3 regions of the Leminorella grimontii genome follow, and region 1 is predicted to be linked to each of the others. Evidence: predicted binding sites of a transcription regulator. Region 1 holds the regulator's gene; each other region holds the start of a gene.
The links. The regulator Fur, encoded in region 1, represses iron uptake genes when iron is present. The targets are predictions, from matches to a motif close to ATAATAATGAGAACNACTATCAA.

Region 1 (4,204 bases):
CAGGTCGTCAGCTCTTGGGGCTTTACCGTTACGCCTGACGTACTGACTCAGTACGCAAAAGACGTCGGCGAAGCGTCCATCGTCTCCCGCGCGGGCGGCGCTCCTACTCTGGCCGTCGGCATGGCGCACATCTTAAGCCAAATCACCGGCCCGGCCATGATGGCCTTCTGGTATCACTTCGCCATTCTGTTTGAGGCGCTGTTTATCCTGACCGCCGTTGACGCAGGCACTCGCGCCGGCCGCTTTATGCTGCAAGACCTGATGGGCACGTTCGTCCCTGCGATGAGGCGTACCGACTCTTTACCCGCTAACGTCACCGCTACTGCGCTGTGCGTTGCCGCATGGGGTTACTTCCTCTATCAAGGAGTCGTCGATCCGCTGGGCGGCATCAACACGCTGTGGCCGCTGTTCGGCATCGCTAACCAGATGTTGGCCGCAATTGCGCTGACGCTCTGCGCCGTCGTTCTGTTCAAGATGAAGCGCGAGAGATACGCTTGGGTTGCCGTCATTCCAACCATCTTCCTGCTGGTATGTACGCTAACCGCCGGCTGGCAGAAGGTGTTTGACGCTAACCCGCGGGTTGGCTTCCTGGCGCTGGCCAAGAAGTATCAGGCCTCGTTGGATAAAGGCGAGATTCTGGCGCCGGCCAAGTCTCTCGATCAGATGAGCGCGCTGATTTTCAACAACCAGCTTGATGCCGGATTAACCATTCTGTTTATGCTGATAACGGTAAGCATCGTGGTGTTCGGCCTGCGCACCGCCTTTAAGGCCAACGCCAATCCGAAACCAACGGCCAACGAGGTGCCCTACGAACCTCTGCCAAGTTCAGCGACACAAAGCTGACTATTGATGTAAACTAAGAGCCTAAAAGCAGCCGCAGTGCGTTTTGCGGCTGCTTTCTTAAACCCGCGCTAAAAAAGGCAACGCTATGTTTGAAGATCTGGCGAAAGTAGGTCGTTATCTGGGACAGGCAGCCCGCCTGATGGTCGGCGTACCTGACTATGATACCTACGTTCAGCACATGCGCTTAACGCATCCTGACCAGAAGGTCATGAGCTACGAAGAGTTTTTCCGCGAGCGGCAGGAAGCCCGCTATGGCGCCGGAGGCGGTCGCTGCTGCTAGGACGCGTTCCTTAGCTGTTTATGTAGACCAAGGCCGGATACTAAAATAACGGCCAACGTGCGCAAACGGCTAAAGAACGCGGCCTGATGCAGGCCGCCGTGATCTATTACTCGGAGGTAGAACTACCGCTATGACTGCCCTTTCCCCGCTTCCCGTAACGATACTGACCGGCTTTTTAGGCTCAGGCAAAACGACGCTTATCAACCATCTGTTAAAAAACTACCCCAACGAAAAGATCGCTATTGTAGAAAACGAGTTTGGCGCCGTCGGCATCGACGGTGGCCTGCTGGAACGACGCGGTGACGTTGAGGTGATTGAATTAACCAACGGTTGCGTGTGCTGCAGCGTGCGCGGAGAGCTGACGGAAGCGTTAAAAAACCTGCTGACCCAGAGAGATGAAGGAAAGCTCTCTTTTGAGCGGCTCCTGCTGGAGACAACCGGCCTGGCAGACCCTGCCCCGATAATACAAACCTTTTTCGTTGACGACGTTCTCAGAGAGCGCCTGATGCTCGATGCCGTCATTACTCTGGTTGATGCAGAACATGCGCAAAAGCAGCTTAGTGAACACCGGGTCGCCGTTTCTCAAGTCGGTTTTGCCGACCGGCTGATTTTAACCAAGCTCGATCGCATAGATGAAGAGACCAAACGCCTGTTGCTTGAACGCCTGCGTGCGATCAACGCCAGAGCCGTCGTCTGCGAGGCCCGCAGCGGCAGGTTGGAAAAAGAGGCGTGGATAGGCATTGAGGCGTTTAATCTGGACGAAGGTTTTACCCTGAACGCTACCTTCACGCCTTCATTGAAAAACAGCGCTACACCGCTGCGATTCCGTCCTCTGGAGCAGTCTGACGCCTCCCGCTCGTGGAATGACGACATCACGTCGCACGTTTTTGAAGCTGGCGATGTGGATATCAAGCGCATCGGCGCATTTATGGAAGGCGCTATCGAGAAATACGGCAACGATATGCTACGCTATAAGGGCATTCTGGCCGTTGCGGGAGAACCCCGTAGGCTTATCGTTCAAGGCATACACCGCGTCGTAGGATTTGACTACGGCAGCGAATGGCGAGCGGATGAAGCACGTAAGACCATGCTGGTCATCATCGGGCGCAGCTTGCCCATTGACTCTCTTGAGCGGGAGTTTATGTCCTGCGTGAGTCAAAGCGAAGCTTATCCTCGGTAGGCTCGCAGCATAAGCGCCGTATTATGAAAAATTGCGATACGCAGTTTAACTGTTGAATATGCGATCTGGTGAAAAGTTATTTGTAAAACCTATTGATACTATCGGTTTTTCCAGCGCTTTCATTAGGTTTTCATTTCGCATCTCAGGCTCTATAATGATACATTATACTTTTGTTAAGTACCCGCTGGCTGTATCACGGCGCCCGAATTTAGGACACCTCGCATGACTGACAACAATACCGCACTGAAGAAAGCTGGACTAAAAGTGACGCTTCCTCGCCTTAAGATCCTGGAAATTCTTCAGGAACCGGAGAATCATCACGTCAGCGCTGAAGATCTCTATAAGAGACTCATCGATATGGGCGAAGAAATTGGTTTAGCGACGGTTTATCGCGTATTGAACCAGTTTGACGACGCCGGTATCGTGACTCGCCACAGCTTTGAAGGCGGAAAATCCGTTTTTGAACTGACGCAAAAGCACCATCACGATCACCTGATTTGCTTGGACTGCGGCAAAGTTATCGAATTCAGCGACGAATTTATCGAGCAGCGCCAGCGCGAAATCGCTGATAAATACAGCATTAAGCTGACTAACCACAGCCTTTACCTTTACGGTAAGTGCAGCTCCGGCGACTGTCGTAAAGACGAAAGCGCCCATGATGCAAAGAATTGATAGCTGTTCTTTCTAAAAACAACGCCGGCATTAGCCGGCGTTGTTGTTTCTGCCCGTAAAAAATCTTTTTTAGGTAAAAAAATACCCGCGTTAACCGCGGGTATTTTGCCTTTCTTAGGAGATCAGGCCGCGTTCGAAGCGCCCCAGGTATCTCTCAGCCCGACGGTTTTGTTGAAAACCAGCGCATCGGCCGTTGAATGACGCCTGTCGGCACAGAAGTACCCTTCACGCTCAAACTGATAGGCAAACTCCGGCTTCGCCGACTTCAGAGAGGGCTCCACAAATCCGTGAACCACTTTCAGCGACTCAGGGTTAATAGTCGACAGGAAGTCGTCCGCTGCGCCCGGGTTCGCCACGCTAAACAGGCGATCGTAAAGGCGGAATTCCGCCGGCAGCGCGTGCGCCGCAGAAACCCAGTGGATGACGCCTTTAACCTTACGTCCGTCCGCAGGATCTTTGCCCAGCGTCGCTGCGTCGTGGCTGCAGTAAATCGTGGTGATATTACCTTCTGCATCCTTCTCGACGCGCTCGGCCTTAATCACGTATGCATGTCTTAAGCGAACCTCTTTGCCCAGCACCAGGCGTTTATACTGCTTGTTAGCCTCTTCGCGGAAGTCTGCGCGATCGATATAGACTTCATTGCTAAACGGCACGGTGCGGGAGCCCATTTCCGGGCGGTTCGGATGAACGCCGACGGTCAGGTTCTCTTGATGTCCCTGCGGCAGCGTTTCAATAACGACCTTCACCGGATCGAGCACGGCCATCGCACGCGGCGCGTTTTCGTTCAGGTCATCGCGGATACAGGTTTCCAACGCTACCATTTCTACGTTGTTATCCTGCTTGGTTACGCCGATGCGGCGACAGAATTCGCGGATAGAAGCGGCGGTATAGCCGCGGCGACGCAGGCCGGAAATCGTCGGCATGCGCGGATCGTCCCACCCTTCTACGACCTTCTCCGTCACCAACAGGTTCAGCTTGCGCTTGGACATGATGGCGTATTCCAGATTCAGGCGAGAAAACTCGTACTGGCGCGGGTGACAGGGAATGGTGATATTATCCAGCACCCAGTCATACAGGCGGCGGTTGTCCTGAAACTCCAGCGTACACAGCGAGTGGGTGATCCCTTCCAGCGCATCGGAAATGCAGTGGGTAAAGTCGTACATCGGGTAGATGCACCACTTATTGCCGGTCTGGTGGTGTTCAGCAAACTTGATGCGGTAAAGCACCGG
Region 2 (4,204 bases), 1.5 Mb from region 1:
GCGCGTCTCCGCCAGCGCCGCGCCCGGGGTGAACCCCAGAACCGCCGCCGTTGTACCTGCCATACCGCCAGCGCAGATTCGGAAAAACTGCCTTCTGCTGACCTGCATGGTTTTCTCCTTCTTATTAAACTGCTACATTGCTCTGTATACTGCGTATAACATTCCGTTATAAGTCTAGTCTATCCGTTATAAAGGCCGTTTGTTACCACTCATAATTGGTAGAAAATCTCGCCAGATTGGACGAATTTAGTATCGCCCCGCCATTTAAACCTCAACGAACCAAACGATTAAACGATCAAGTCGAAGACAACTTTATTATACGAATATAAAATGGTCTCAAAATTGATCCACGTCCTAAATGTTACGAAAATTAACTTAATGTTGGACATTTTTGCACCATTTGTACATTCAATGTTAACTTTAAAATAATTTCCATCAAGCCCCTAACATCCGAAGGCCTATAGCGTGAACAGTGAAAAAATCCATAAAAGTGATGATAAAACGCCCATCGTTGGCGTAGAGTCTCTAACGGTTCGCCGGCACAACGCATTGACAAGCCCAGAGCAGGACTGGGTTGCGCAGGAAGTCCCCGTGGCGCTGGTCTATAACGGGATTTCCCATGTCGTCATGATGGCGACGCCGAAAGAATTGGATGAATTTGCGATCGGCTTCTCATTAGCCGAAGGGATTATCGAATCCCCAAGCGAGATTTATGGCATCGATGTTAATGTCGGCTGTCGCGGCATTGAGGTAGACGTCGAACTCTCAACGCGCAGATTCTCCGGCCTGAAAGAGCGCCGCAGGGCGATGGCGGGCCGCACCGGCTGCGGCGTATGCGGCGTGGAGCAGCTGGGCGAGGTTCTTCGCCCGATACCGACGCTGCCGTTTACCCAAACCTTCGATCTGGCGCTGCTGGACGGCGCGCTCCCCGGCCTGAACGACGTACAGCTGGTCGGCAGGCTGACCGGCTGTACCCATGCGGCAGGCTGGATTTCACCGGAAGGGAAAATGCTCGGCGGGCGCGAGGACGTTGGGCGACACGTGGCGCTGGATAAGCTTTTAGGCGTGCGGGCCAAGGCCGGCTGGAAGGACGGCGCGGTGTTGGTTTCAAGCCGCGCAAGCTATGAAATGGTTCAGAAAGCGGCGATGTGCGGCGTGGAAATCCTGTTCGCCGTTTCCGCGGCCACTACGCTTGCGGTGGAAGTCGCCGAGAAATGCAACCTGACGCTGGTCGGCTTCAGCAAGCCGGGCCGGGCGACGGTCTACAGCCATCCGCAGAGGATTGTTGGGGTGTAAAGATAAAGAAAAGGCGCGGATTACACCGCGCCCTTTTCTAATTTATGGCTTCCGCCTTATTCCCCTGACGGAAACATAAACGGGTTGATGCTGCTGCGGGCGAAGCCCTCTTCTTCAACTTTCGCATCCAGTACCAGCGACGCCAAGTCGTCGGCCACCGGCTCAACGTACTGATCCTGCTCCTGATACAGAATTTTCAGATAGCTGCCGCAGTCGCCGCAGCTTTCCGCTTTCACCGCCGCCTTTTCCGAGTCCAGCGACCAGTAGTCGAGCTTACCGCCCTGTTCGCAGTTGGTGCACTTCACCCGAACCATGTGCCATTCGCTTTCGCACAGGCTGCAGTGCAAATAGCGCAGGCCCGTTTCAGCGCCGATATGCACCAGGCTAGCTACCGGCGCGCTGCCGCAGACCGGGCAGAAGTGGCGGCCTTCGCCGTACTCGGTGCGCGCCTTGCCGGGAATTTGGCTGGCCATCTGCGCCCAATACAAAGAAAGCGCGGCCCACAGGAACGTCGCCTTATCGCTGCCGACCTTGCCGTATTCGCCGGCCAGAAGCGCGGTCGCCAGCGCTTCCCGCTCCTGAGAACTCATTTTTTGCAGCGATTCCAACACCGGCAAGACGTGTTCCGGCGCATCGGGCTGCAGCTCGGCGATAATGGACAACAGCAGCGTCTGCCAGTGTTCGCTTCTCGGATAAGTATCGGTCGCCAGCGGCGGCCTGTCGGAAGCGTTTTTCAGCACGTCGGTCAGGTCCAGCGTCAACGGATGGTCGTGACGAGCCTTATCCTGGGCGTCTACTACGCTTGCGGCAAATTCCAGATAGCTCCCCAATGGGCTGTCTTTAGCCAGTTGGCGCATGCGCTCAGCGCGGCGGGAATAGAGGCTCTTCAGGTTGGCAAACAGGAGCGGCGGGATCGCCGTAGGGTTTTTGCCCACCTCTTCCGGTGAAACAATGCGGATACTGCTCATGCTTTTGCTTCCTTAATCATTATTACTCGGTCAATGCAACAGAGCTTTGACATTTATTTAACTAAAGACTTTACCCGTAATCGAGGCGGAAGTCTCCCCCACCGATAGGAATTAACCATACAAACGATAATGATAATCAATTGATTAACAGTGCTATACTTGAAGGCGTTAAAGAAACCCGGCCGCTCGTCTTTGGTCTATGGCGGCATAACGTCCATTTTAAGGAGCACGCAATGAGCTACACTTTACCCTCGCTTCCCTATGCTTACGACGCCTTAGAACCCCACTTCGATAAGCAGACGATGGAAATCCACCACAGCAAGCACCATCAGGCCTACGTCAACAACGCCAACGCCGCGTTAGAGAGCCTGCCCGACGAGCTTAAGAACCTTTCCGCCGAAGAGCTGATTGCCCAGTTGGACAAGGTCCCGGCGGAAAAGCGTACCGCGCTTCGAAACAACGCGGGCGGCCACGCCAACCACAGCCTGTTTTGGAAAGGGCTGAAGAAGGGAACCCAGTTAACTTCTGAGCTCAAAGCAGCCATCGAGCGCGACTTCGGCAGCGTCGACGCGTTTAAAGAGAAGTTCGAACAGGCGGCCGCCACGCGCTTCGGTTCCGGCTGGGCCTGGCTGGTTTATAAAGACGGCAAGCTCGCCGTCGTCTCTACCGCCAACCAGGACAGCCCACTGATGGGCGAAAGCGTTTCCGGCGCCTCCGGCTATCCCATCGTCGGCCTGGACGTCTGGGAGCACGCCTACTACCTGAAGTACCAGAACCGCCGCCCGGACTACATCAAGGCCTTCTGGGACGTCGTCAACTGGGACGAAGCGGCAAAACGCTTCGCCGACGTGAAGAAATAACCTTTGTCGTAACGTCTCCACGATGCGGCGGCGAACCTTTCGCCGCCGCTCTGGCAAAAACTTGGCTTTATGCCCTTCTCTCTTTGATTTCCCTATTCTTTGCGCCAAAAATAACGCTTTTCTCCTCGCATTTTACCGTTTTTCTCAAGGAAAAGTGGATACGCTCTTTTTAGTAGATGAGCAAGAAGGCCTGGTTTTCCTGCTACTCTGCCTCAAACGGGTGATAAAATCGCCGGTTTATGCTAGGATGCCGCCTTACTTTTTGATTAGCTATTTTTAGGGAAAAATCATGAACTCTATTCCAGCCTGTCCGCTGTGCGCTTCAGAAAACACCTATCCGGACGGCGCGATGCTTATCTGCCCCGACTGCGCCCACGAGTGGAACCCCAACGAGCAGCAAGCGGCAGACAGCGATGAGCGCATCGTAAAAGACAGCAACGGCAACGTGCTGGCCGACGGCGACTGCGTGACCCTGATTAAGGATCTGAAGCTGAAAGGCTCTTCCACCGTGCTGAAAGTCGGTAGCAAGAGTAAGCCTATCCGTCTGGTCGACGGCGACCACGAGATCGACTGCAAAATCGACAACACCAGCGTGATGCTGAAAGCCTGCTTTGTGAAGAAGGTTTAAGGCCTGATATATCGCCGCCTCTCATGAGGCGGCCCTATCTTTAAGGCTAGACCGTCTCACTCTGCGCCGCTATGCTAAACTTTTCCTAGCTTAGCCAAGGCGGCCCACCATGAACTCCCCCAACGTCTTTATCGGAAAAATCCGCTCTTACGATGACCACGCCCCCAGCGCCATCGCCAAGCTGGCCGTTGACGGCGAACTGACGCTGACATCGCTCGGCTTCATGGGCGACGAACAGGCGGAAAAACGCCATCACGGCGGCGCCGATCGCGCGCTGTGCCACTATCCACGCGAGCACTATGCCTATTGGAAATCGCGCTTTCCACAGCAGGCGGAACAGTTCGCCGCGCCGCTGTTTGGTGAAAACGTTTCAACGCTGGGGCTGACGGAAGACAACGTCCATATCGGCGATATCTTTCGCTGGGGTAAGGCGCTGATTCAGGTGACTCAAC
Region 3 (4,204 bases), 1.4 Mb from region 1:
TCGTGTGCATTGCGCTTATCACCGACCAGCAGTTGGTCTTCGGGCTCTCGACGTCCAACGCAGTGCTGCTTTCCGGCGTGCTTATCCTGTGCCAAAGCTCGTTTGCGACGGGCAGAACCAACGTGCTTAACGGAACGGCCCATCTGGCCATGTTTGTCGCCTATTTGTTAGTACTGATGATGGGTTGATTTTCCTTTGAATTCCGGTCGGTCTATTGACCGGAATTCTTCACTTCGCCAAAACCGCCGCACTGTCACACATTCACCATCATCCCAAGAAAAAGCTGTCTATTTCCCCCTCGCCGCAGTAGCTTGTCGACTATCATGTTTTTTAATTCTCATCTGAAACAGAGGGTTCTAACATGTCCCAAAATGCCAACGTCAATCGCCGAATCGTTCTGGCTTCTCGCCCCTACGGCGCTCCTACCGCAGATAACTTCCGATTAGAGCAGCAGCCTATTCCTTTGCCTGGTTCGGGAGAACTGCTTCTGCGCACCGAATGTTTGTCTATAGACCCCTACGTCAGAGGGCGCATGAGCGATTCGCCGTCCTACGTTCCCCCGCTGGAAGTCGGTGACGTTATCTGCGCCGGTACGGTAAGCATCGTTGAACGCTCTAATAATCCCGAGTTTAAAGAGGGCGAGCGGGTTCTCGCCGCTGCCGGTTGGCAGGACTATTTTCTCAGCAACGGAGAAGGCCTGCTCAAGCTGGACGACGCCTTTCCTCAGCCCTCCTACGCATTAGGCATTCTCGGCATGCCCGGCTTTACGGCCTATATGGGGCTGTTGGATATCGGCCAGCCTAAGGAAAATGAAACGCTGGTGGTTGCCGCCGCCAGCGGCCCGGTTGGCGCAACCGTAGGGCAAATCGCTAAGCTCAAAGGCTGTCGGGTTATTGGCATCGCAGGCGGTGAAGAAAAATGCCGTCACGTTGTAGAAACGCTAGGGTTTGACGCCTGCCTGGATCATCGCCAGCCCGATCTGGCGCAGCGCCTGGCCTCTGCCTGTCCTGAGGGCATTGATATTTACTATGAAAACGTCGGCGGTAAAGTGTTCGACGCCGTACTTCCGCTGCTGAACGCCCGGGCGCGCATTCCCGTCTGCGGCATGATCTCACAGTACAATGCCACTGCCCTTCCCCCCGGCCCCGACAGATTAAACCTGCTGGAAAGCATCATTTTGAAAAAGCGCATCCGCATGCAGGGTTTTATCATCACACTGGACTACCCCCACCGCTACGGCGAATTTATCCAGCAGATGAAGCAGTGGGTATCCGAAGGGAAAATCAAATACCAGGAGCAGAAGGTAAAAGGCTTGGAAAACGCGCCAGCGGCGTTTATCGACATGCTTGAGGGGAAAAACTTCGGCAAGGTTGTTGTTCAGATAAATAACGAGTAGCGAGAAGCCAAGCTGCTAATAATCCAAGAACTAACCGGAACGCCTTGTTCCGGTTAGACTATCCTAAAAAAGCCCATCAGTAGATAAACGTTCAGCCCCACCACCAGCGTAACGATCGCTTTGCCCACGTTCTGCATCCAGCGGCCGTTGACCATATCCCCCATCAGCTGTCGGTTGCCCGTCAACATCAGCAGCGGGATCAGCGCCAGCGCAATGCCAAAGCTCAAAAATACCTGGCTGGTTATCAAAATGCGGGTAGCGTCCATTCCGCTCATGATCACAATAAGAGAAGGCAGCATGGTGACTACGCGTCGAACCCAAAGGGGAATGCGTACGTGAATAAACCCCTGCATAACGACCTGTCCGGCCATGGTTCCAACTACGGTAGACGAAAGCCCCGCTACAATCAGGCTTAGCGCAAAGGTCACGGCAGCGAATTTGCCAAGCAGAGGCTCTAGCGTAACGTAGGCCTGATCCAATTCACTGATCCCCGTATGGCCGCTAAAGTGAAAAACCGCGGCAGCCATCGCCATCATAGACAGATTAACAAAGCCAGCGATGGTCATCGCGACGGCCACGTCCCACTTGGTCGCGCTATAGCGTTCCTCGCGCGTTCCCTTTGAGTTTTGCGTCAAGGCCGAGTGCAGGTAAATGACGTGGGGCATAATAGTCGCGCCCAAAACGCCCGCAGCCAAAAACACCGCGTCGTTGTTTGCCAATCCCGGCAGCAGCATGCCCTTTGACAGCGCCTTCATGTCCGGAGCGGAAAAGAACAACTCAATAATGTAGGCGCAGGCGACAAACAGTAGAAACGCGCCGATAACGCGCTCAAGCGGCTTATCGCCCCGACTTTGCAGCATGAGAATCAGAAAGGTACAGGCACCGGTAATTAGTGCGCCTTGAAGCAGGCTGACGCCCAGCAGCAGCTTGAAGCCGATAGCGGCGCCGATAAACTCGGCCAGATCGGTCGCGATAGCGATTAATTCAGCTTGAACCCAGTAAAACCAGACCAGCGGACGAGGAAACCTGTCGCGGATGTGTTCCGCCAGATTTTTATTGGTTGCAATACCCAACTTGGCGGAAAACAGCTGAACGACCATCGCCATGATGTTAGCCCATACGACAACCCAAAGCAGCTGGTAGCCAAACGCGGAGCCGGCCTGAATGTTGGTCGCAAAGTTACCGGGATCGATATAGCCGATAGCGGCGATAAAGGCAGGCCCCATCAGAGAAAGCCTGGCCTTTCTCGTTATCTTGCTCGACCGTACTATGGCACTTGAATCAGACATTCTGCGCCTCCTCCCGTTAATCTTTATGCTTAAATGATAATGATTCTCATTACCAATATCAAGAAGGTTATACGTATCGCTCAAAGAGGAGCAATCAACGATTAAACCACTCCTCACGCATCGGGAGATACCGGCAGAACCTGTTGTGATTATACTACGTACGCCAAAAAAGCCACATCATTTATGCAACAATAATAAAAACATAAAGTAACAAATTTAACATTTATGCAGGGTAAAACGAAAAATGGTGCTGAACAACGCGAATGTGGGGAAAAACTATATGGGCAATAAAAAATCACCTTTTGACGAAAATACGCACAGTTTATTCTATATAAATGCTAGAAATACAATATATATTTCTAGGTATTAAATGAAATATAAAATATAAATTGAAGGTAGGCGCAAGAAAAACAGACAACGCATATAGCATAATGGGAAAAATAAGTTATCAATCTCAATTTTCTTATAACTTATTCATGTAATTCATGCTTTCGAATTTTACCTTTCTTCATACACGCCCCTATTGGCGGCACATTTCGCTTTACGATCAAGAGCCAAAGACATATAGTCAAAAAATAGGGGAAACGTGGGTGTTTCTCAATAATCGATTTTCCAACGACAAAAGGATATATAAACAGGCGCTGTCCTAAATGATAAAAAGCGACTGCGTTGGTTAATAAAATATTCTTAAATGAAGACAAACTAACGGATCCAGCAAAGAAATGAGTCGTATACCTGTAATCGCTATTCACGGTGGCGCTGGCGCCATCACTCGTTCGGCCATGACGGCAGAGAAAGAAGCCGAGTTTCGCAATGCGCTGACTTACATCGTCACCGCAGGGCAGTCCATTTTAGCAAACGGCGGCAGCGCGCTGGATGCCGTTACCGAGGCGGTTCGCCTGCTGGAAGAAAACCCGCTGTTCAACGCGGGGAAAGGCGCCGTATTTACCCACTCGGGCACTCACGAGCTTGACGCAGCCATCATGGACGGCGCCACGCTAAACGCAGGGGCCGTTGCGGGCGTAACCCACGTACGTAACCCTATTCTCGCCGCGCGCGCCGTGATGGAAAACAGCAGGCACGTGATGTTTATCGGCGAAGGCGCAGAGGCATTCGCCAAAACGCAGAATATTGAAATGGTCGATCAGGACTACTACTTCACCCAAGCGCGCTACGAACAGCTTCAGCGCGCGCTGTTGGATCAGGGCGTCGTGTTGGATCACGACGGCGCCTCGCAGGCCGCTCATGCTCCTCAGGGCGATCCAATCGATCCCGACAAAAAGTTCGGTACCGTCGGCGCCGTTGCGCTTGACGTTAACGGCAATCTGGCGGCCGCAACGTCTACCGGCGGTATGACCAACAAGCAGGTCGGACGCGTTGGGGATTCCCCTATCATTGGCGCAGGCTGCTACGCCAATAACCGTACCGTCGCCGTTTCTTCTACCGGTACCGGTGAAATGTTCATGCGCGCCGTTGCGGCCTATGACGTATCCGCACTGATTGAATACGCAGGGCTCAC

Region 2: the regulator Fur is predicted to act here: its motif matches at 2,382-2,404, upstream of sodA (superoxide dismutase [Mn]).
Region 3: the regulator Fur is predicted to act here: its motif matches at 2,719-2,741, upstream of V8L73_RS05475 (Nramp family divalent metal transporter).

The regions. Positions count from the first base shown of each region.
Region 1 covers NZ_CP146357.1:2,558,584-2,562,787, forward strand. Annotated here, with positions in the region: gene cstA (pyruvate/proton symporter CstA) at 1-843, shown strand, start outside; gene V8L73_RS11910 (YbdD/YjiX family protein) at 929-1,123, shown strand; gene V8L73_RS11915 (CobW family GTP-binding protein) at 1,254-2,303, shown strand; gene fur (ferric iron uptake transcriptional regulator) at 2,526-2,975, shown strand; gene glnS (glutamine--tRNA ligase) at 3,098-4,204, opposite strand, start outside.
Region 2 covers NZ_CP146357.1:4,081,039-4,085,242, forward strand. Annotated here, with positions in the region: gene fdnG (formate dehydrogenase-N subunit alpha) at 1-108, opposite strand, end outside; gene fdhD (formate dehydrogenase accessory sulfurtransferase FdhD) at 508-1,296, shown strand; gene fdhE (formate dehydrogenase accessory protein FdhE) at 1,353-2,264, opposite strand; gene sodA (superoxide dismutase [Mn]) at 2,498-3,124, shown strand; gene V8L73_RS18635 (zinc ribbon domain-containing protein YjdM) at 3,414-3,752, shown strand; gene yiiM (6-hydroxyaminopurine reductase) at 3,862-4,204, shown strand, end outside.
Region 3 covers NZ_CP146357.1:1,144,930-1,149,133, reverse strand. Annotated here, with positions in the region: gene chaA (sodium-potassium/proton antiporter ChaA) at 1-188, shown strand, start outside; gene V8L73_RS05480 (NADP-dependent oxidoreductase) at 362-1,396, shown strand; gene V8L73_RS05475 (Nramp family divalent metal transporter) at 1,450-2,685, opposite strand; gene V8L73_RS05470 (isoaspartyl peptidase/L-asparaginase family protein) at 3,408-4,204, shown strand, end outside.